Regions from separate parts of the Sulfurovum sp. MH2-6 genome, predicted to be linked through region 1. Evidence: riboswitches for the same ligand, from Rfam matches in the RefSeq annotation. Region 1 holds a riboswitch; the other holds the start of a gene.
The links. A riboswitch is a leader RNA that binds a small molecule or an ion and turns the genes downstream of it on or off. The one in region 1 is predicted to bind cyclic di-GMP.
Positions count from the first base shown of each region.

Region 2: linked by a shared signal. The riboswitch ahead of AC4JOV_RS04005 (hybrid sensor histidine kinase/response regulator) and the one ahead of AC4JOV_RS01515 (CAP domain-containing protein) in region 1 are both predicted to bind cyclic di-GMP.

Region 1 is NZ_CM178170.1:303,220-315,096, reverse strand. Features, by position in the region: gene AC4JOV_RS01565 (porin family protein) at 1-31, shown strand, start outside; gene AC4JOV_RS01560 (porin family protein) at 179-913, shown strand; gene AC4JOV_RS01555 (class I SAM-dependent methyltransferase) at 1,098-1,934, opposite strand; gene AC4JOV_RS01550 (ATP-grasp domain-containing protein) at 1,947-2,933, opposite strand; gene AC4JOV_RS01545 (glutamate-cysteine ligase family protein) at 2,946-4,001, opposite strand; gene AC4JOV_RS01540 (ATP-grasp domain-containing protein) at 4,004-4,984, opposite strand; gene AC4JOV_RS01535 (hypothetical protein) at 5,186-5,398, shown strand; gene AC4JOV_RS01530 (alanine racemase) at 5,417-6,424, opposite strand; gene AC4JOV_RS01525 (hypothetical protein) at 6,477-6,614, shown strand; gene AC4JOV_RS01520 (agmatine deiminase family protein) at 6,614-7,627, shown strand; gene AC4JOV_RS01515 (CAP domain-containing protein) at 7,630-8,262, opposite strand; cyclic di-GMP riboswitch class I at 8,323-8,402, opposite strand; gene AC4JOV_RS01510 (carbon-nitrogen hydrolase) at 8,467-9,342, shown strand; gene AC4JOV_RS01505 (globin domain-containing protein) at 9,417-9,902, shown strand; gene AC4JOV_RS01500 (NUDIX hydrolase) at 10,186-10,752, opposite strand; gene AC4JOV_RS01495 (peptidoglycan DD-metalloendopeptidase family protein) at 10,755-11,877, opposite strand, start outside.
Region 2 is NZ_CM178170.1:799,886-811,762, forward strand. Features, by position in the region: gene AC4JOV_RS03990 (NAD(P)H-dependent glycerol-3-phosphate dehydrogenase) at 74-961, shown strand; gene AC4JOV_RS03995 (autotransporter assembly complex protein TamA) at 1,034-2,788, shown strand; gene AC4JOV_RS04000 (translocation/assembly module TamB domain-containing protein) at 2,785-5,907, shown strand; cyclic di-GMP riboswitch class I at 5,981-6,062, shown strand; gene AC4JOV_RS04005 (hybrid sensor histidine kinase/response regulator) at 6,204-8,834, shown strand; gene nspC (carboxynorspermidine decarboxylase) at 8,867-10,012, opposite strand; gene AC4JOV_RS04015 (hypothetical protein) at 10,112-10,555, shown strand; gene rpmH (50S ribosomal protein L34) at 10,657-10,791, shown strand; gene rnpA (ribonuclease P protein component) at 10,836-11,147, shown strand; gene yidC (membrane protein insertase YidC) at 11,194-11,877, shown strand, end outside.

The DNA of each region.
Region 1 (11,877 bases):
CATCACACTCGGAATCACCTACAACTTCTAATCAGTTTTCTCAGGCACCCGCCTGGGAATATCCCGTCTCTCTTAGATAGCTATAAATCTATTCTTCTTTAAGTTTTATATAAGCAATATTTATTTTCAGTTAAGTTACATCATCTTATAATGAGAAATAATATCACAAGGAGTTATTATGAAAAAGTTAACATGTTCTATAGCAGCGGCATTGGCATTGAGTACATTTGCAGTAGCAGGTGGGGATATCGAACCGGCAGTAGCTCCGGTAGAAGAGGTGATGGCACCGGCTCCCGATGAAAGCGGGTTCTATATCGGTGGGGCATACAGTGCGGCAAGCAGTGAAACAGATTATTATCGTACATACGGTCAGGATGAATACGATAATTGGGAAGAGTTCGGTTCCGCCGACATGGATAGCAGCGGTTATATGTTGTTAGCAGGATACCAGTATAACAAATATATCTCCATTGAAGGTAGATACTGGGGATCCAACTATGAGTATAGTGAAGAGTATACCAATTACTATAATGGTCGAGAAAATTATGATGGCAGTTGGAGTACAAATGATGGAGAATTCAGTGCATGGGGTATCTATCTGAAACCGATGTATCCTATCGGTGAAAAGTTCACGGTATATGGATTGCTGGGATATGGTAATGCGGAGATCGATATGGAAGCATTCGGTGATGAAAAACTGTTGGATGAAAGCGGATTCCAATGGGGGCTTGGTGCTTCCTATGCACTCAGTGACAACATCTCCTTCTTTGTGGATTATGTACAGTTAGCAAGTGATGCAGACGGTTATTATGATTATAATGCCGGTCAGATACAGCCTTATTATGACTACAATTATGTGGAATGGGAAACTTCCCTTTATACGATCAATGTAGGTATAACCTATAAATTTTAACTTGTCTCTGCCGGGTTTCAAATCCCGGTAGATGATGTGTCTATTCAGTTAGTTTCTTCTAATTATTTCGTTTACCTTTCCAGCCTTGACTTTAAATAGAAAGAGTTTTTATTTCCGAAGAAGATCATAGCTTCCAGATCAAATATACTGCATGACCTGACAACATCCCGGAAGATCATCTATTTCATTCTATCGATGCTTTGCAATGATAAACAGGATACCATGCATACCACTGCTTTCCTTTTATGGCATGAGATTCATAGAAAAAGTCTGACTGCTTAAGCGCCCCCTCCCATTGTGATCGTGTAGGGATAGTGTTGATACCCTGAAAGAAGTAACGGTGGATAATCTCATATTCTCTCTTTGAGAGGAGTCCCTCTTGGTGATCCGATTCAATGCATGCAAAAACTTTTTTATTATCCAACAGGGCACTCTTTTGATCATATGCCTGATTGACGTACCCCTGCAGGCGCATACTTAAACCAAACTCTGCCTCATCGATCTTACCGCTTCTAAATGCTTGAAGCAGTGTTGATCTACTCCACTGGTTATCGGATACAACCTCTTCCGGCATAAGGCATTGTCGGGTAATAAAACTTCCCCCATTATCCAACATGAGACGAATGGAATGAAGCAGAGGCATATAATTCTCTAAAGGATGAATATTTCCGAAAATGCCGTCCCCGACAATGAAACCGGGCTTTTTATCCAAAAATGCTTCCAGATCATTCCAGTCTCCATGAATGATCTGCTCTTTAGATCTGAAGGCCGGATCCAGCCAGTCCTTATAGGTCTCTATAGAGGCGGCACTGCAATCGATCGAAACCAGGAGATCACAATGCTGTACGGCAATATTTCTTAATTCGGGTGTCATCCCCATAACGACACCTATCTCACATCTCTTTGGAAGATAGCGGGCATACTGTTTGATCTCCGCTTCATTGGGAGAACCTGCCGGATACCTCTGATGCCTACTCCCATCCTCTACCCTTGAGTCTACGACTTTTTGTGTCCAATCCATGCCTCTTCCTGTCTAGTCAATATTTTCATCGTTTAATCTTTTGCGAATCATTTCAACCAAGCCATGACGGATCAACTCCAGATGTTTGTTGAAAATCTCTTTTTCTGCTTTTAGAAAAATCGTCATGCTTGCATTAATCTCAAAAATCAATAGATTCATATCCTTGTCAATATAACAGTCAATCCCAAAATAATCCAACTGCAACCGTTTATAAATTTCTGAAATGATCGGTTGGATCTTCGGCTTTATTTCCGATCCAAAACTACTGGCTGCAATTTTCTGCAAGGCTTCAGGATGTGCGATCTGATTGCGATGATGTACCATCCACTCCTCACTGACCTTGAGGTGTCTGAGATAGACTTCACCGTCAATCACAATCAACCGATACTTCTTATACAACCCCTCTTCCCGGTACTCTACGAACTGCGTCAGATAATACTCCCTTCCATCCAGAGGAAAAGCGTAGAACTGCTCTGATTCATCCTCTACCCTGATCGTGCTGATACCGCCATGATCTCCCGCCTGTCTGAAAATCACAGGATACTCAAACCCCTCCTCCTTGATGATCCGGTGAATCTCTTCCGAGGATTTGGGTGCGATCCTGACCGTTTTGGGGACCTGAAGCTTTTCTATACCATCAAGCGATAGGTAGATCTGATCTCTGCTTGTTCTCACTACATGGGAAGGAGTATTAAAAAACGGTACCTCCGATGAGATAGCTTGATAAAACTGATCCGCCTTCTGAAGTGTTATCTTATGCGTATCGGGATCGGAAATTTCATTGAATACCCCATGAATCATCTGTCGGGGAAGCTCCTGGTCACTTCTCGTATCCAAAATCATTTTTATTGTTTGAAACTGATCGTTTGCGATATATTGGCTGATATTTGCACTTCCCCTATTGCGCCACTGTATATTGCCTTGTTCATCTATTTGTGCAATCCTTACCTTGCGGTCATCTGCCAATCCGCTGATAAATAAAACATTCTTTTTCAACATTCTCTTTCCCTTCTATTGCCCGATCGGTTCTCGATTGTACTCATATCTATTTGAAATACTTTCAAGAATATCGCCTGTTGCCAAAAAGCTCTGCTTCATTGTTGCCGCATAAGAGAGATTCTTATGCAGCATCTCCTCCAATTGCTCAACAGTTTGACTGTCTGCTATAGTATTTTTGACGGCTTTCAGTACTTTTAACCCCTGCTCCTTGATCCGCGCATCTTCAAATCCTTTCATCGCTGAAAGCTTGAGCATTTCAGGATCCTGTTTTTCTGCTCTATGATCAAGTGTTTCATCCAAAAGCAACCCTTTTATCAGCATGATAAGCGCCTTTAAGAGCCTGGCATCTCCACAGGCATCGTAACCCCTGAATTCAATCACGTAGTTCCCTTTTCTATTTTGTAATTGTGCTGCCTTTCTTGCCTTATTTGCTTTTTTATAGGTTCGATAGGATAATCCATCAAATAGCTTTCCCTCATAGAAAGGAGATGAAAAACTAAAAGGGATGATAAAAGGCGTGTAGTAGTTAAGCTTATAAATCAGATCCATCATCTGCTCTTCTGTATAGCCTTTTATCGACACATTCACATGAAGCCCGTGCCACAATAATGCATTGACCGCTATCTTCAACTCTTCCGGTGTACGTAGATCAACTTCTGTCTGATTTAAGGGGTGATCAAATATAACACTGTTTTTAAAAGGGTGTAAACTGGTGAGCAACGGAGAAAAACCAAAGCCTTTTGCTATCTTCATAAGTACGCGGTAAGAAGTCGTGAATTCACTCACCAGCGCATCAATATCTCTATGAGGCAATGTTCTGATTTCCAGGCCTTTGGGAGTAGTCTCAAGAAGTTTTCCCTCTCTATCATACCGTTCAAACCCTTCTACATAACATCGTTTCGGTTTTCTCTCCAATGACTTACAATCAAAAAACTTATCATCATTTTCGAAATAAGGGAATGCATCTACGATCTGTTGAAACACCGGAAACTTCGCTGTTTCAAAATCCAGATAGGTCCCATTCTTATCCTTAAAGACAAATTCATGTTCAATACCGATTTGCACCATAGCTATTTTCCTTTATCTCTTAACATCTCAACCAAAGCTGAACGTATCATTTCTATATGCTTTGAAAAAAGCGTCTTTTTGCTTTTGGTAAAAACATTCATATTGGCATTGATTTCAAAAATCAGCAGATTCATATTCTCATCGATATTGCAGTCAATACCAAAATAATCAAGCTTTAAACGATGATATATTTCTGTAATAATGGGTTGGATCCTGGGTTTTATCTCTTTTGTAAAACGATTGGCAATAGCTTTTTTATACTTTTGACTCTCTTCCTTATCTAACTGACTTCCTGCATGCACCATCCATTCTCTGCTGAAAATTGCATGTCTGATATAAACCTCACCATCAACAACAACCAGACGGTATTTTCCATAAATTCCCTCTTGATCCGTATAATCTACAAACTGTGTGAGGTAATAATCCCTTCCATCCAGGGCAAACGGAGAAAATACTTCTCTGTCATTATCGACTCTTATCGTACTGATACCTCCATGGTCACCTGCCTGCCTGAAGATAACAGGATATTCAAACTTCTCATTTTTGATCACCTCATAGATATCCGAAGGTGACCTTGGCTGTATCTTTACTGTCTTGGGGACACGGAGTTTATCTATCCCCTGGAGCATTCTATAGATATTGTCCCGGGTTGTCTGCATCACCAGGGAGGGAGGGTTAAAAAAGGGGAGATGCTTGGAAACCGCTTGATAGAAATCCTCCGTTTTCTGCAGTGAGATCTTATGGGTATCAGGATCAGATATCTGGTTAAAGACCCCATGAATCATCTGTCGAGGAATTTTTTGATCTTTTCTCGTATCCATAATGATGCTCGACCTGCTGAAATAATCGTTTTTTAAAAAATTGATTAAATTGGCACTACCGCTTCCACTCCATTTAATGTTTCCGTTTTTGTGAATTTGATCAATTTTAAGTGCACCATCATCAGGGATACCATTGATAAATAAAATATGTTTTTTTGCCATGCACTTCCCTTCCAAACAATGTTTAACCCTCTAAAAGAAAGATTAAACTAACTAAATATGATGAATACATTATACTCACAAAAAGATGAAAAGTCTCCTTAGCGTAAACGTGCCAAACAGCGGGAAACACATCATCAACTTAATGAATTTACAAAGTTATTTTAAGTACCATAAGTAAATGTTGAGTGAAAAGGAGAAAAGATGATTTTGAAAAAATTAGAAGATGGGGTAGTCGTTTCAGCAGTAGAGATCATCTCTTTTGATGTGAAGACAGAAGACCGGAAGGCAACAATCAAAGTGGTGCTGGATGATGCGCAAAACAGTGAAGTCACCTATCATCAGGAAGCGGGAGACAAACATATCTTTCAAATTGTGGATGAAAATAATGATCTCATTAGAGTCATCCACCAATAAGCGGTTCGGAGAGACAGATTACTCTATCAGTTCCCTTGGTATATCAGAGGAGAGTGCCGTCGTGATCTCATAAGAGATCGTCCCAAAGTGTTGTGCTGCTTTTTGTGCATCATCCATAATGCATAGTGACTCTTTTTCACTCTCAAAACTTATCAGGTCCATGGATACCCGGCCAAGTACTTCCAAGCCTTCACTCGTCCGGTAAGCTGCCTTGTCACTGGCTCTCAGCCATCCGTCACCATAGCCGATATTATAGGTGGAAACCACCATGTCTCTTGGAGCGGTATAGCTGCCGCCGTACCCTACTCTCTGGCCTGCTTTGAGCACTCTTGTGGCAACTTTTTTTGCATAAAGTCTCAGCACCGGCTTGAGATCTGTCCTGTCAAACCCCTCAGGAAGTTCATCATATCCGTAGGCGGCGATACCCACACGTACCATATCATCATCAAAACTTCTTGTACGCAGGATCGCTGCAGAGTTATGCGAGTGAAACCGTACACTCTCAAAACCGCGTGCTTTAACGCTCTGCTTCACCAGTCCAAAGTACTTCTTCTGCCAAAAGTAGTCTGATCCGAGTTCATCTGCAGACTTGAAATGGGTCATCACACCCACCAGGTTCAAACCCTTTTCCGTGATTATGTCCAGCGCTTCATCCAGTTCGCTGAGAGCAACACCATTACGGTGCATACCGGTATCGACTTTAAGCTCTATACGGCATCCTTTCTCTATACCGGATAACTGTTCGATACTGTTGATCGCAAAACTGCAGACCTCATCCACCCTGCTCTCTCCGGCGAGTACGACGACACTCTCAAAGAACTCTTTGACCTCTTTAGCTTCCGTGTAATCACGAACCACAGCATGTTTGATACCGTACTCACTGGCCAGTGTAGCTATCAATTTGAGACCGTGTCCATAGGCATTGTCTTTCAGTACAATGGCTATTTTCTCTTTAGAGCCGGTTTTTAGCGTGATTTGGTTAAGATTATGATAAAAATTTTGTCTACTGATCGTTATATATGCCATGAAGGAATTATACCCCAAATAGACAAAAATCACCCCTAAATAAAGGTAAAAAATGGATTGGATGACAATTCTCAAAATTATCGGTTTTATCTTAACCGCAGTGGTCCTTTTTGCGCTTGTCAAAGAGTTAAAAAAAACGATCAAAGATGCCAACAACGGAAAACAAAATGAAAGGTGCGATCTAGACTGATGAAACATATGGTTGCAGAGTGGGAAAGACAAAAGCTTGTACTCCTGTCGTTCCCCCATAAAGGAACAGACTGGTATGATCCAGAAAATGAAAAGAGTTTAAACGAGGCGCTCAGCCCGTTTATCCGTATCGCACAGGCCATTGCCTACGCACAGCCTGTATACATTATCTGTCAAGACAAGCAGGAGATATCCGATATGTTCTGCTCGACACGCAACATGACATTTATCGAGATACCGACAAATGATACCTGGATACGCGACTACGGATATCTCTCCATCAGAGAAGAGGATGAGCTCAAACTGCTCGACTTCACTTTTGACGGATGGGGAGGAAAGTTTGAAGCATCGCTTGACAACAGTGTCAACAAAGTACTTCACAAGATGGGTTATATGGGCACTACACCGCTTGAGACGATCGCCTTTGTTCTTGAGGGCGGTTCACTCGAGAGTGATGGAGAGGGGACGATCCTTACTACCTCTGAATGCCTCTGCAACCCAAACAGAAACGGCGGGTTAAGTAAAGAAGAGGTGGAAGCAAAACTTCAGGAGACCCTCGGTGCTTCAAGAGTCTTGTGGCTTGACCATGGGTATCTCTCGGGAGATGATACCGACTCTCACATCGATACACTTGCACGTTTTGTCAAGCGTGATACGATCATGTATGTCAAGTGTGAGGATCAGAGTGATGAACACTATGATGCACTCAAAAAGATGGAAGAACAACTGCAGAGATTTACAATGGTTGACGGAAAACCTTACAACCTGGTAGCGCTTCCGATGTCTGACGCGATTTATGATGAAGAGGGGCGTCGTTTACCGGCTACCTATGCAAACTTTCTGATCACAAACGAGGCACTCATCTACCCGACATACGGTACACCGCAGGATAAAATTGCCCATGAGGTATTTGCAGCAGAGTTTCCGGACAAAGAGATCATTCCGATCAATTGTCTCAAATTGATAGAACAGGGAGGCAGCCTTCACTGTTCTACGATGCAGGTGGCCTACTAAGGCTACAGACTGCGCCCGAAGTTCTGAGCCCAGTAGGTCTGGTACTGATCCGTTGAAGGATAGTAAGCCATACCTACCTCTGTAAAGTGCTCACTCATAAGATTTTTACAGTGTTCATCACTGCGAAGCCATGCATCCATTGCTGCTTGTGTCGTTTTTTGCCCTGCAGCAATATTTTCACCGATGGCACGCCATCTATAGTCAGAGTAATGCATACGCTCTCTCAAATTACTCCCGCGTCCTAGCCTCATATCAACAGCTGCCCTATCGTTTCTGGTACCTGATCCATCATGGCTGAAGTGGCTGCTCTTGGCCATATCATAGCTGTGTTCATACGCAGCCTCATAGAGCCTGTCACTCCAGACCAGCGGTTGTACCGGTCCCATGCGACCATACCTACCGCAAGACCTTCTCTCTGAACGGACTTTATTGATCCGGGCGAGGAACTCTTTTTGCTCTGATTTGGTGATAAAAGAGGGGGAAGCGTGCGCTCGTTTTTTCTTCATACTGTTCGTCTGCGAAAGATAACTCTTTTCACTCTTCACGATACTGGTATGTGCAACCTTACTCGAACCACATCCCGTAAAGATAAATAGTGTAGCTGACAACAGTGCAGCAATAGCGGTACTCTTCATATACTTTTCCTTTGAAGATAAAAAATAATGAGGAAAAGCAAAAGTTACATGCAGCTAAGAATGTGCAACCTGGCTATCTTAATCCTTAAGACCCATTGGCTTTCCGTCCATATCTCACGATATGTTTGGCTTTTAACATTTCCTTGCTATAACTATATAAAAATACGGTTTAATAAAAAATAAAATTATGCTAAAATTTCTACCATGAAAACAGCACTTATCCAACAGAAATTTTATGGCAATAAAACCGAAACCATCAACGCTACTGCCTCGAAGATAGAAGAGGCTGCAAAAAATGGAGCAGAACTGATAGTGCTGCAGGAACTTCACCAGAATGAGTATTTCTGCCAAAGTGAAGATACCAAATTTTTTGACTATGCTGCCCACTTTGAACAGGATATCGCTTTCTGGTCTGAGATTGCAAAAAGGAATCGTGTCGTACTTGTCACCTCACTGTTTGAAAAGCGTACCGCAGGTCTCTATCACAACACGGCCGTGGTCTTTGAAAAAGATGGTACTGTTGCGGGGAAATACCGCAAGATGCATATCCCTGATGACCCGGGCTTTTATGAAAAGTTCTACTTTACACCCGGAGACCTCGGGTTTGAACCCATCGATACATCCGTAGGCAGGCTGGGAGTGCTCATCTGCTGGGACCAGTGGTACCCGGAAGCTGCAAGAGCCATGACGCTTCGCGGTGCTGAAGTGCTTATCTATCCGACAGCTATCGGATGGTTCGATGCGGACAGTAGCGAGGAGAAGGCACGGCAGGTAGAGAGCTGGATCACGATCCAGCGTTCTCATGCTATTGCCAACGGTATTCCGGTTCTTTCGTGCAACCGTGTAGGGTTTGAAGCTGACAGTTCCGGCGTGATGGACGGCATACGTTTCTGGGGCCACTCTTTTATCGCCGGAGCTCAGGGAGAGATACTGGCACAGGCAGGAAGCGAAGATGAAGAGATACTCTACGCGGATATCGACCATACCCGTACCAAAGAAGTACGGGATATATGGCCGTTCCTGCGTGACAGACGTATCGAATCTTACCACTGCCTGCTCAGACGTTACTGCGACGAGTAATTATCTGGGTTTTGGGAGGTGCCCTTTATGATAATTTGATACAATATCCCAAATTTTACACTCGGAGAGATAAGATGTATGATGTAACCCCTGTTGAGAAAGGTGCACCTGTACACTTTAAAATGCCTGATCCGGCATTTTACGAAGCATTGGGATATGAAGGTATGAAAGACCTGATGTACCGTTTTTATGATGAGATCTATGAGAGTTCTATCGCCAACTTCTTTCCTCAGGATGAAGAGGAGTTTGAAAAGGTCAAAGAGAGAAATGCACGCTTTTTTATCCAGCTCTGTGGCGGACCGAACGTGCATATAGAATCAGAGGGGAAAGACCTCAACGAATATATGATTCGCCTGCATGATGAGTTTTCCATCTATGAAAAAAGCCGCTATGAGTGGCTTGGATGCATGGAGACAGTACTGCGTGAAACGGATATCCCCCAAGAGCTCAAAGAGAACTTCTGGAAATACCTTGAAGCCTTTTCCAAACTGACGGTCAACAGCTTCACAGACGGCAGCCATTTTTATGCTGCCTATACACAGGCCGTCCAGGACAACTAAGCAGGTAGCAGATGAGGAGCGTAAAGCAAACGTGAACTGCTTCACGTTTGTAGCTTTGGAACCGGAACGGTCGTAGCGAAGTGAAGCCGTGTAGGCACAGGTAGCAGGTAGCAGGTAGCAGGTAGCAGGTAGCAGGTAGCAGGTAGCAGGTAGCAGGTAGCAGGTAGCAGGTAGCAGGTAGCAGGTAGCAATTTTTCATAGACTACTTGAACAAAACCTTAAAATAAAAGCATTTTAAAAAAATGCTTACCAAACTTACTCCTTACTACCTACTCCCTGCTCCCTACTTTTTATTTTCAAACCACCACATAAATGCAAACATAAGCCCGGGAGTTTTTGCGACTGCTTCATCAAATATAAATGACTTCGCCTCTGCTGTCGGCAGATAGAGAACTTCGATCTGTTCATCATCCACGCCTCCCCCTTCAGAGACCTTCATACTCTCATCAACTTCTGTATAGTAGAGCATCTGTTTACTCCCTGCAAACCCTACTGAAGTATAAAAAGAGGTGATCTTTTCCAACCGGTCTACAGATACCCGGTAACCGCACTCCTCTTCTATCTCCTCGGCTGCGATATGCATCAATGAGAGATTTTTATCTACGATGCCTGCACAGAGTTCGATCGTGAGTCCTTCGTTATTATTGAGATAGACTGCCGGTCTGAACTGCTTCACCAAGACAAAGGCATCCTTTGTTTTATGGTAGATCAGTATCGCGACACTGTCATGTGCCTCTACAATCTCCCAACTTTTTGCCATACCGTTTTGCTGATAGGTAGCTAAAGAGGTAGTGATGAACTTTGGATCTTCAAGGGGGTTTAGCCGGAAAGACTTGATCTCATTTTCCATCGTTATCCACCGATCCTCATATTTTGTCTGTCGGGTGCACTCCAGATATAAGAACTGCTGTTTGTATCGATCAGGTTGACCAGCTTCTCCTTACGTAGTTTGGCATCTTTGATCACGATCTTATTAAACTTCTTCTTGTTTAAAGAGGCCCGCTTGAGATGCTTCATAGGATCTACCCATCTTCCGCTCTTCTTAAGTCCAAAATGCAAATGCGGTCCCGTACTTCTACCGGTATTCCCTACATAGCCGATGATCTGCCCCTTTTTGACCTGTTGTCCTCTGCGTACATGGATACGACTCTGGTGTGCGTAGAGTGATTCATAACCTCTCGGGTGTCTGATCTTCACCACTTTACCGTATCCTCCCATCCATCCGGCATACGTTACCTTCCCGTCATAGACTGCCAACAGCGGGGTCCCGCGTCTTGCCCCAAAATCTGTTCCGTGGTGCGGACGATAGCGCTTCAGGATCGGATGCCATCTTCGGTAGGTAAACCTAGAGGTAATACGTATATGCCTGAGCGGCATACCGAGTCTTTTGGATCGATCCCTGAAAGGCACCAGGTGTATAAAATCTCCCTCTTTGGTAAAACTGGTACGGTTCGCTCCTTCAAGATGCCCGTCTCCGTCTTCATCCGCATAGATAAATTTCGTTTTACCCCTTGTGGTAAGCTTTACTACCTCTATATCCGGCATATCATACACTTCCCCCAGTCTGGTACGCTGCTTATAGTTAAACGCTAGCTGATCGCCTTTTGCCAAAGATCTTGTATCGATCGTATTTTTGAGCACCTGCCCTACTCTTTTGGCTACTTTTGGTTGATTGATCGTTTTAAGCGTATCGGTGTAAGGATTAGAATTGATCTCAACTTTTGCAAAATATTCACTCTCTTCATAGACTATCGGGATGATATCAAACCCATATTCATCGCTCTTGCCGTTTTTGTAAAGATGGATCTGCATCTCTTGGTTGATAGGTATCAGAGCCTGTATCAGCGTATTGTCTGCATCGATCAACTCGTAATACTCAGCATTACTCTGTATCTCTGTGAGGAATTTTTGGTCTTCCTTCGAGATTTGGTTCAAAAGGTTATTTGAAATATTATGTTCTTCCAAGTAGTTTGAA
Region 2 (11,877 bases), 500 kb from region 1:
TAGTCGCTTGTCAGCAGCCGGCTCATGCAACTAGTTGCATTTTATTTAAAGTACTCGAAAAAGGATACAAGATATGAAACTTGCTGTTATCGGTGCAGGGAAATGGGGGCAAGCCCTCTATCATGCATTTTCGGAGAAGAATGAGGTGGTGATCACTTCGCGTACTCCCAAAGATATCCCTCACTTTGTTTCGACCGACGAGGCACTGAAGTACGAGTATCTGGTGATCGCTATACCTGCACAGGCCGTACGCGGATGGATGGAAGAGAACTTTGTGGATCATGGGCAGAAGATTCTTGTGGCGGCCAAAGGGATTGAGACGGCAACGGGATCATTTTTGAATGAGATCTACGGAGAGTTTGTCGACAGTGACAGGCTTGCATTTATCTCGGGTCCCTCTTTTGCAGCAGAAGTAAAAGAGTCACTGCCCACTGCACTGGTGATCAGTTCTACCAATGCAGGGTTGGCCCAGATATATGCAGATGCATTGCCGGAGTATATCAAAGGGTATGTCAATGATGATGTCATAGGCGAAGAGGTGGCGGGAGCGTACAAAAACGTGATTGCCATTGCCGGTGGTGTATCTGACGGTCTGGAGCTGGGTAATAATGCCAGAGCAGCACTGATATCACGGGGACTGGTAGAGATGACACGCTTTGGCGAGGCTTTTGGTGCGAAAACAGAGACCTTTTTATCGCTGGGGGGTGCAGGAGATCTTTTTTTAACCGCAAGTTCCACGCTCTCCCGTAACTACCGTGTAGGGGTCGGGTTGGCCCAGGGCAAAAAGATCGAAGCTATCCTTGAGGAGCTTGGAGAGGTTGCTGAGGGGGTACCGACCGCCAAGGCACTCTACCTTTTGGCAAAGCAAAAGGATATCTATCTTCCGATTGCGACAGAAGTATATGCTATGGTCGAAGAGGGTAAAGATCCACGTCAAAGTGTCAAGGACCTATTGGGATAGCCTGTTTTTTTGGTAAACTTTAAAGAGAGGTTTTTGTCTTGAGTCCATAAATGTGAAGAAAGGGTGTATCGTATGTTATACAGAGTGACCATGATTTTGTTTGCTATCTCTATGCTGCTCAGTGCTGAAGAGATCACCCTTCCTGTACACGATATCAAGATCACGGGAAATAAGACTCATGAGACCTCCAAACTCTATAAAGTGCTTAATGTAGAAACAAAAAGTTTCTGGCAGTTTTGGAAAAAAGAGGATCCAAAGATCTATGACAAACTGATACCGACCCTGGATCAGTCTCTGCAAAGCTTCTACGATTCAGAGGGATTTTATGATGCCAAGTTCGAAATCAAAGAGACAAACACTACACTCTATCTGAATATCAAAGAGAACAACCCGGTTCGTATCAATGAGATCAATGTAACGAGTGATTATGATCTCTCCCCCTATATAACCTTCAAAAAACAGGAACGTTTCAGGGCAGAGAAGTTTATCGAGATCAAAAACAGTATCATAGAGGCATTGCTGGCGGCAGGATATTGCAGTTACGATCTTGATACAAAAGCCTATGTAAACCTTGAAAAACAAAAAGCCGATCTAAAGTACTCTGTAAGAAAAGGGGAGCTCTGCCACTTTGACAAGACCTATATCAAAGGATTGGAAAGTATTGATGAGGAGGTTGTGCTCTCGCGCATAGTCGCCACAGAGGGGAGTAGGTTTGATCCCAAGCGTATTAAAGAGAGTTATGCCAATCTCTACCAGCTGGATGTCTTTGACAGTGTGATGATCAACTATGATCGTAAGTTTTACAACAAGATCCCCGTGGATATTACCCTCAAGGAGACTGAGAAGCCTTACCATACAGAACTCGGATTGGGGTTTGATACCTATCTCGGACTACGTACACACGGTACTCTCGTTAAAAAGAACTTTATGGGGAATGCACAAAAGTTGACACTCAAGGCACAATGGTCACAAAAAGAGTACCTTGGCAGTCTCGATTTTTTTAAACCGGCACTCTTTGATATCCGGGGCTATTCGATCGATTTTATGTCAAAAACAGGATATTCAAATCTTGAGTATCCGGGATTTACGGAAGAGAAGAGTTATCTGAGAGTCTGTGTAGGTCATGAACGCGGCAGGTTGAGACTAAAAAGCGGACTTGTGCTTGAAAATATTGATATTGCACTTCTGGACAACCAGGATGGGAGCGTGACACTGGAACAAGCTGTCAATGAAGGTAATTTTTTACTCTTTTATCCCTATATTGACCTGATCTATGATGCGAGAGATGACAGGTTAAACCCTACGGAGGGATACTATCTGTCATCTTATCTGGAGTATGGGCTTCCCTACAGTGCGGATGCAAGTACTTATCTGAAGGTGCAGTTGGAAGGGAGATATATCTACAGTATTGATAAACTGACCCTTGCTGCCGTGGCAAAGACAGGTGTTGTGGACCAGTTCGATCGTGAAGTACCCGAATCCAAACTCTTTTTTGCAGGAGGAGCCTACTTTAACCGTGCGTATGGATTCAGGGAGATCGGGGTGATACTCTCTCCTACCAAAGACTCTATAGAGGGGGCTTCTACGATGCTCAATCTCTCATTGGAAGCAGACTATCCGGTCTGGGGTGACATTTATGGTGCGATCTTTACCGATAATACGATGCTTAATGATGAGAGCTATGATTATACGGGTGATATCATCACATCAGCAGGTGTCGGTATACGTTATATGACACCGATAGGACCGTTTAAACTGGATGTAGGGGTTAATGTGAATGATCCCTCACAGTACGGTATCTCATTTCAGGTAGGGCAGTCGTTTTGAGAAAAGTATTCATAGCAATTTCGATTATATTTATCGTACTGTCTCTCGCACTTTGGATCGCTGTCAATACACCTGTCGTGGTCAAAGAAGTTGCGAAACGCTATGCACCGAAGTATGCTATCAGCTATAAAGAGATCACAGGGAATGTCCTTGACGGGATCACGATACACGCTCCCAGGTATGAGGAAATGCCACTTGCTGAAGAACTCACGCTAAGATGGAATCCTGTTGCTCTGTTGCAAAAAAAGATCTCTTTGACGAAGGTGGGGATAGACGAGGGGAATATTACAACCATAGAAACATTGGTCAAAAGTTTTGAGAATAATGATACAAAAGAATCTTCGGACTCCTCATTTTCATTTGAAGTAGGGATGGAAGAGGTGGATATCTCTCTGCTGCCTTTTGTGCGCAACGATATCTCTGTCTCAAAGCTCACGCTCTCTGCCGGTATGCTCTCCTATGCTACGGATGAACTGGAGATAGAAGAACTGGCACTCTTTCTGGATTCGAATGTAACGGATATCACGCTTAACGGAAGTTATGAGGAGAGGGAACTGGAGATCAGCTCACTGGATATCAAAAGAGTCGATCTTCCGACGCTTCAAAGATATCTATCAGGTGTTGAAGAGAGAGATCAGCGTGCCGAAACCGCTGAAAAATCCAGCAGTCAACCCTTCTATCTGCCAAAATACATCCGTCTGGACAAGCTTTATCTGAATGCAAAACCTACGATATTTGATCCCCTTCAACTCCAGAAATTCAACCTTCAAGGCAGTAATATCGTAGTGGATCTTGAAGAAATGTTGGTAGAAGATGGGAGTATGCTCCTTGATGCCCGCAGCAACCTCAGTAATATTATCTATAAAGGCACGGTTGATGAGAATGCACTGGTAGGTAAAGTGGCCTTTACCCCACATAAAAGACTGTTTGAACTTTCGGGACTGCCTTTGAGAAAAGAGGCGTTTGGTGATATAGAGATAGACCTGCTTGCAACCAAATCCTATCTGCAAGCCGGTGTGGAAGCAAGTATTACACAGATATTGACCGGAAGAAAGGGCGATTTTAATGTTGATATAGATACCTTCGTATCCAAACTACAATACCATATAGAAGAAGGGAGACTCACTGCTGATACCAATCTGATGATCTCTACCCCTTATGCAAAAAATATTTCGTTGATCAACCACTTAACCATGGATCAAAATATCACCTATCATGGAGAGATATATACCAAGGAGCTTTACGGTCTGGAAGAGAACCTGACAGGCGTGCTGCATGACCTCAATGTAACCTATCTGGGAGATAATCATCACCTGGATGCCAAACTGGATTCTGATGCCCTGGCAGGGAGCTTTGCAATGCAGGACTATCTAAGAGGCACGCTGCAGCTCAAGACAAAAAAGGCCATTAAAGTAGCAAATATTACGAAGCTGCCCGAAACGTTGGAAGAGACAGAGGCAGAGATAGAGGTGAAACTGCCTTTTGATCTGATTGACAATAGAATGCTTCGAGGGAGTGTAGAAGTGAGATCAAACCTGGTCAATATGGATACAGATATCATTTTGACCAAAACCATACAAGTCAAGAACAGGGTGACGATACCGGATGACTCACTCGTCCGATCCCTAGATCCGAAAATACAATGGGAGAAACTTGCTTCTGTAGATCTGGATCTGACAGTGGAAGGGAATGACTCTACGATAGAGGTGAAAACAGAAGAGTTGAACCTTCAGGCACGCTATAAAATGAGAGATCAGACCATTCATGGGAGTTTCATGAGTCCGCCTCTGCGTGCATCATTTGATGCCAATCTCACAAAAGAGATGAGACTGAACGCTGAGATAGGTTCGCTAAGTGCCTTGAACAGCTTTATCCCATCCTATTATACGTTGGGTGAGATGCCAGAGATGGAAGGAAGTGCGGCGATTCATGCTGTGATGACTCAGGAAAAAAGGGTGGATCTTTCCCTGCGCTCTCCTTTGATCGTCTATAATGCAGAGAGAGAAAGTGCCCATAACCTGAGTGATATCGATATCGATATCACGCTGCAAGATAGGCAGATGACACTTCAGCGTTATCAACTGACATACAATAAACAAAAACTCCATGCGAGCAAACCTTCCGTGATCAAACTGAAAGAGAATGAACTGCAACTCTCTCCGTTATGGGTGAATGATGCGCTGCAAATAGCAGGAGCGTATGAGCTGAAAAGCAGAGAAGGAAAGATCGATGCGGATGCGAAGAGCTTAACGCTGGAGCATGAATGGGCCGATATCATTTCAGATATTGACCTGGAAGCAACGGCAGAAGGCAATGATACTGAGATAAAGGGGGAGATCGTTTTACAGGGGGGAGATATCCATTATGATATGAAACAGCAAACATTTGCTTCTGACAGTGATATTATCGTGCTTCAAAATAACCATAAAAAAACAGATAATGCTTTTATGGATCATTTGAGTGTCGCCGTCAACATTGAGAGTAAAAAGCCCCTTATTTTCAAACAAGCAGAGATAAATATTCAGGCCAAACCGGCTTTTACCCTCTATAAAGGGCCGAATGAACCTTTAATGGTATTGGGATCTATAGAGTTGCTTGAGGGCGGTACCTATCTTTTCCAAAATAAGAAGTTTACTCTGGAGAAGAGTTTTATCTACTTTACGGGTACGCTAAATACACCGCTCTTAGAGATCAAGGCAAAACACCAGGCGCGTAACCACTTGATTACCATTACGGTGACAGGTACGCCGGAGGCACCGAATATCAACTTCTCATCAAGTCCGAGTCTTACACGGGAACAGATACTCTCCGTTTTACTCTTTGACTCCGAAGCGGGTGGTGATACCTACAGCGGTGACGAGATGATGAAGATGATGGGGGGTGCCATGGCCAAATCTGTTTTGGTCAATGCCGGAGTGAAGATCGATCACCTGGTACTTGGTGCGGGTAACAGCGTTGAGGTAGGTAAAAATCTTACACGGGACATTATGATTATCTATATCAATGACGAGATCCCGCGAGTTGAGTTGAAATATAGACACACTCCGAGTTTTGAGAGTGTCGTAGGAGCCAGCGGGGAGTCGAGCTCCTATGATATTATCTATACCAAAGATTTTTAGCCGCTTGTTACAGATATTTGGAAGTTGGTGCTTATTTAAGTCGATACGTTGTAAAATTCATTATAGGTATTAATGTTGAAAAAGCTAAACCTGTCGTGAGGCAGGGACAGAAAATCATGGGTCTTTCTTGTGAGGAAGATCGCCAGATTGCCAATAGAATCTACCTCTTTTAGGGACTATTCTGCTTTTAACTTTTTACCCAAAGATGTGAGTATCTGCATGGGAATGTATGTTACATTATCCAAGTGGGGATAGAGATCACTCAGATCACTAAAGTAGAACACTAAAGGAGTGATATGAAAATATCAAAAAACAGAAGTCTGCTGGGACTGCTGCTTATCGTAGTCATGGTAGCTTTTTTTATACTCTCTTATACGGCTTACACTACATATACAAAGTATGAAAGTGAACGAAAGAGTGCGAACCTCCCTTCATTCGTGGAACAGATAGAGTTGCTTATGGATACGATGGAGTTTGAAAGACTCAACAGTGCGATCTATCTGGTGACACGGGATGGAAGTGATGCGAAGAAACTTTCAAAGAGCAGAAGTGATGTCGATCTTGCATTGAAAAATCTCCAGCGTTATATTCAAGAGAGTCAATTTAGCGTATACAGCAGGCAAATTCAAAATATCAATCGTGAGTTACAGCAGACAAGGCGGGCAGTCGATGATGCCAGAGCGAACTATCAAGCGATTCTTATTGAAGCGTACCATGAGAATGTATTTGGATATATACGTGAGATGCTTGAAGGTCTGCAGGATATGCTTACCTCCGCTACAACAGCAGAGTATTTTACGGTGTACCTGGAGATTACAGCGCTTAAAGAGAATACCATACTTGAAAATACTTTGATCTCTTACGTACTGCTCACCTCACAAAGAATGCAACGTGAAGATGTCAGATTATGGGAAACGTTAATCGCAGAGGATAAGCTGCCTGAGTATCGTTTATTGGAAGACCAAATCGTCACCTCCAAGCTTCTTGCATTACTCTCCGCTGATGCGTATAAAGAGATTTTGGAAAAAGAGCGTGAGATGATCATGATTGAAGCCAACCGAGGCGGTTATGCCGTTGCTCTGTTGGGATGGCTGAATCAAATCGGTATCAAGATGGACTACTTGACCCAGGTGCAGTCAGAGTTACGTACACAGATAGATAAGCCGGATGAGACGGGGAAATGGTATGCTGCGGGATATGCACTGGGTGCCTTGGTAGTTCTGTTTCTGATGGTTTTGCTTTTGGTCAAGTTTTTCAAACTTCTACAGGACAGAGAGCTTTTTGAAGAGACGGTGAAAGATATCGAACTTGTACTGAATGACAATCAGCAAAAAGAGCTTCGCCGTCTGATTGAGAGCGGAAAGATGGACCACATCTATAAGTTTCTGATCAAAACGATCAAGGATGCCAACCAGACGAAAGATCTGTTTCTGGCAAGTATGTCTCATGAGATACGTACACCGCTTAACGGTATCCTGGGATTTACACAGTTACTCAAAGAGACAGAAGCAACAGATGAGCAAAGAGAGTTTATCACGACGATTGAGAGAAGCTCGGCACATCTTCTGTCGATAGTGAATGATATTCTGGATCTCTCCAAGATCAAAGCACAAAAAATAGAGTTTGAAAATATAGTGTTTGACCCTGTAGAAAATTTTGAGTCCGCAGTTGAGTCTTATGCGGCAAAAGCTTCTTCTGAACATATTGACTTTAATATCTTTCTGGATCCCACACTTCCAACGAAACTTATCGGAGATCCGACCAAAATATCACAAATCATTGTGAATCTGGTCAGTAATGCAATGAAATTTACTTCTCAAAACGGGGAAGTAAATGTCGTGATCCAGAAAGTCTCAGAAAAGGGTGAGGAGGTAAACGTAAAGTTTGCTGTCAGTGATACAGGTATCGGTATCTCCAAAGAGCAGCAAAAGAGGATCTTCCAGGCATTCGGTCAGGCAGATGTAAGTACCAGCAGAAAGTATGGCGGAACAGGTCTGGGGCTTTCTATCTCAGGAAGACTGGTAGAACTCATGGGAGGGAAATTAGAGATAAAAAGTGTTGTAGATGAGGGATCAACTTTCTATTTTACACTGCCGTTGAAAAAACCGGCAGATGCGACAAGAAGAGTCGTCGAAAATATGCGTGGAAAGACGGTGGGTATACTCAATCCGCATATCGATGAAAAATATTTTAGAAATAAAAACCTGGAAGCCTATATCGCCTATACGGGTGCGCATATAGTCAACTATACAGACGAGAGTTTATTAGATATCAAAAAAAGCCGTTCAGAGCTGCCTGACATTCTCTTTGTCGATCATAAATATCGACAGAGAGAGGATGAGATAAAACAGTTCCTTGGGATCGATACCAAAGTCGTTGTCATCTCAACAGGCGATCAGAAAAGAGCGCTTAAGCGTTATGGTCCGCTGATAGATAAGGTCCTCTATAAGCCTGTCAATTTTACCAAGACGCTTAAAGCCTTGAGTGATAAAGAGGAGATAGCGGATACAAAGAGAAATATCGTATTTAAGAACCTGCACATTATGGTTGCAGAAGACAATGCGATCAACCAGAAGTTGATTACTAATGTACTGAACAGGCTCGGTATTGAAGTGAGTATCGTAAATAACGGGCAGGAGGCCCTTCAAAGCCGTAAAGAAAACAGCTATGATATGATCTTTATGGATATTGAAATGCCTGTGATGGGTGGAATGGAAGCAACAGCGAATATCTTGAATTATGAGAAAAATACGCATAAACAACATATCCCGATCATTGCATTAACTGCAAATGCGCTTTCCGGGGATCGGGCGAAATATCTGGGGGCCGGAATGGATGGTTATCTGGCCAAGCCGATCGAACTTAACATACTTAAAAAGCTTTTGATAGAGTATTTTGAAGAGAAGGTAGTGGATGCAGCAGTGTAGTGGAGAGCTTTTCAGAAAAGCTCTCTTGAATTTTAAGAGAGCCTGCCTTTAAACTCCTCATATCCAAATTCTCTGACGATGTCTATATCTCCATTGAGCCTCTCTATAGCGATGCTGGGAAGTTTGATACCGTTGAAGGTTGTGGCTTTCACCATCGTATAGTGCATCTGGTCCTCGAAAATAATCTTCTCACCTATCTGCAGCGGTCTATCGAAACTGTAGTCTCCCATGATATCTCCTGCAAGACAGGTATTGCCTCCTAGACGATAGGTATAGGTTTTTTCACCGGCTTCACCTGCACCTCTGACATCAGCACGGTAAGGCATGATGATCGTATCAGGCATATGTGCCTCAGCAGAGCTGTCCAGTATCGCGATATCAATACCGTTATGAACTATATCAAGTACAGTAGAGATCAACGGTCCTGTTTGCCATCCGACAGCTTCACCGGGTTCCAGATAGACCTCTACATGGTAACGTGATTTAAATGTTTTGATAAGTCTGATCAGCCTCTCTACATCATATCCCTTGCGTGTGATATGGTGTCCTCCGCCGAAGTTGATCCATTTCATCCGGGGAATAAATTTGCCGAACTTCTCTTCAAAAGCCTTCAGTACCTCTTCGAGTGCCTCGCTGTCCTCTTCACAAAGGGCATGAAAGTGCAGACCGTCACACTGCTCCAGTATTGTTTCATCCAGGTTATCCAGCGTTGTTCCCAGTCTGGAGTAAAGACCGCAGGGGTTATAGATCTCTTTTGGTGCCTGTGAACATTCAGGGTTGACACGGATGCCTAAGGAGAGAGAGGGGTTGATCTCTTTGGCTCTTGTTGCAAAGCGTTTGAACTGTGCAGGCGAATTAAAGACCAGATGATGTGAAATAGAAGCGATCTCTTCAAGTTCATCTTCTTTGAAGGCCGGAGAGTAGGTATGTACCTCTTTTCTGAACTCTTCCTCTGCCAACTTGGCTTCATGCAGTCCCGAAGCGCAACATCCGTCAAGGTATCTTCGCACAGTATCAAAGCTCTTCCAGAGTGCATATCCCTTTAGGGCAAGCAATACTTTTGCACCGCTTTGATCTTTTACTCTCTGTAAAAGTTCCAGATTTTTTACAAGTTTCTCCTCTTCAAGCAACCAGCAGGGTGAAGGAAGGGATTGGTATTTTGTCTCTATTTTTTCCATGAGAAATTATATCAAATAAATTTGTTATAATGACGTATACTAAAACAAATAAAAAGGATCCAAATGGCGGAGAGTGGGGTAAAGGCTAGGAGAGCTGATTTGGCTTTTAACGAGAATGCGCTTAAACTGGCAGTAGGTATGATTGATAAATTAACGACGTCTATAGAGGTCTTATACTATCTATTGGATCATAGACGGCTCAATTCATTTGTTTTGATACTGGTTTCGGCAGAGGATATTGATACGCATGCAGTGATAGAGAAAGAGAAGCGGGATACGGATCTGCTGTTTTGTCTTGGTGAAGAACATAATGTACATGCATTGCTGTGTCAGGAGACCAAAGTGGATGGCGGATATATGTTTGCCGACCGTATTGTGAGAAGACTTTCAGAGGAAAAAGGGAGTGCTGTTTACTGTACGGTATTGGAAGTGAGAACAACAAACTATAGCAGTAAAGATATTATTTTTAGAGCATTGGAGACCTATCTGAAAGCAAAACAGGAAGGAAGTGAAGCTGAAATAGTAGTGAAGAGCCTCAATTAAACGCCTAAAAACCTCTATCTTAGCCTTATTTAAGAGAGTTTAAGGTAAAATCGCGTCCATCATATACCGCATGTAGGTAAATTTAACTAAGGATAGTCCGAATGAAAAGAACATATCAACCACACAACACACCAAGAAAAAGAACACACGGTTTTAGAACAAGAATGAAAACTAAGAACGGTAGAAAAGTGATCAATGCCAGAAGAGCAAAAGGTAGAAAAAGACTAGCTGTATAAGTTAACAGGATAGTCACATCAGTTCGATCAAACATTTTACTAGGATAAAGACTAGTAAAGAGTTTTCTGGAGTGTACCATCGCTCCAGTTGCAGTTGGCACACACCTTACTTTGTACTTTTTTTTAAAAAAGGGAGTACCTATAAAGCAGGTTTCGTTGCCAGCAAAAAAATAGGAAATGCAGTTCAACGTAATAGAGCGAAACGTCTACTAAGGGCACATTTCATAGAAAATATTGACCTTCTATCAGCTGGAAGCTATGTTTTGGTAGCAAAACCGGCGATTTTGGAGGCTGACTTTAAAAAGACTGACAAAGCGTATCTACATGCACTGAAAAAGTGCGCTGCATTAAAATAATTACATTATAATAGCTATTCAATTTTTTTAACACAAGGGTATCACTTTGGAACAGCCAGATCTTCAAAAAAGACTTCTATTAGCACTAGCACTTTCATTTATCGTATTTATCGGTTATAGTTATTTCTTCCCTGTGCAGGCACCTATAAAAACTGAACAGGCGCAAACAGCACAGACATCGCCGCAAACTCCGGCAGTAGAGAAGAGTACAACAAGTGCCGCACCTGCAGGAGAGACAACAAAGGTTGCAATGAATGCACCGCAGAGCACTACCGCGACAATCGCCACAATCAAATCCGATGAGTTTATCATTACAGTAGACGAGTTCGGGCGTTTGGCTCAAATGGAACTTCTCAAAGCAAAGTACCGTACAGAAGATGGCGAAAACCTGAAGATATTGGCGAGTGATAAAGTGAAACCGTTGGAGGTGAGATTCTCCGATACGAAGATCAATGAAGAGGCATTTGCTACACCATACGTCAATGAAGGTGTATCAGAAGTGGACGTAACAACAGGGGCGAAGACGATTACGTTGGTTCAAAGACTCTCATCGATGACTCTTACTAAGAAAATCACCTTTAAACCGAGCGGTGAATACAAAGTGGATATCTCTACCTCTGTTGCAACACCGTACTTTATCACTCCGGGGTATAGACCTGTAGCTGACCAATCAATGTATATGCTTGTAAGAGGTACATTGATCAAGGGTGCAGATGATATTATCACAACG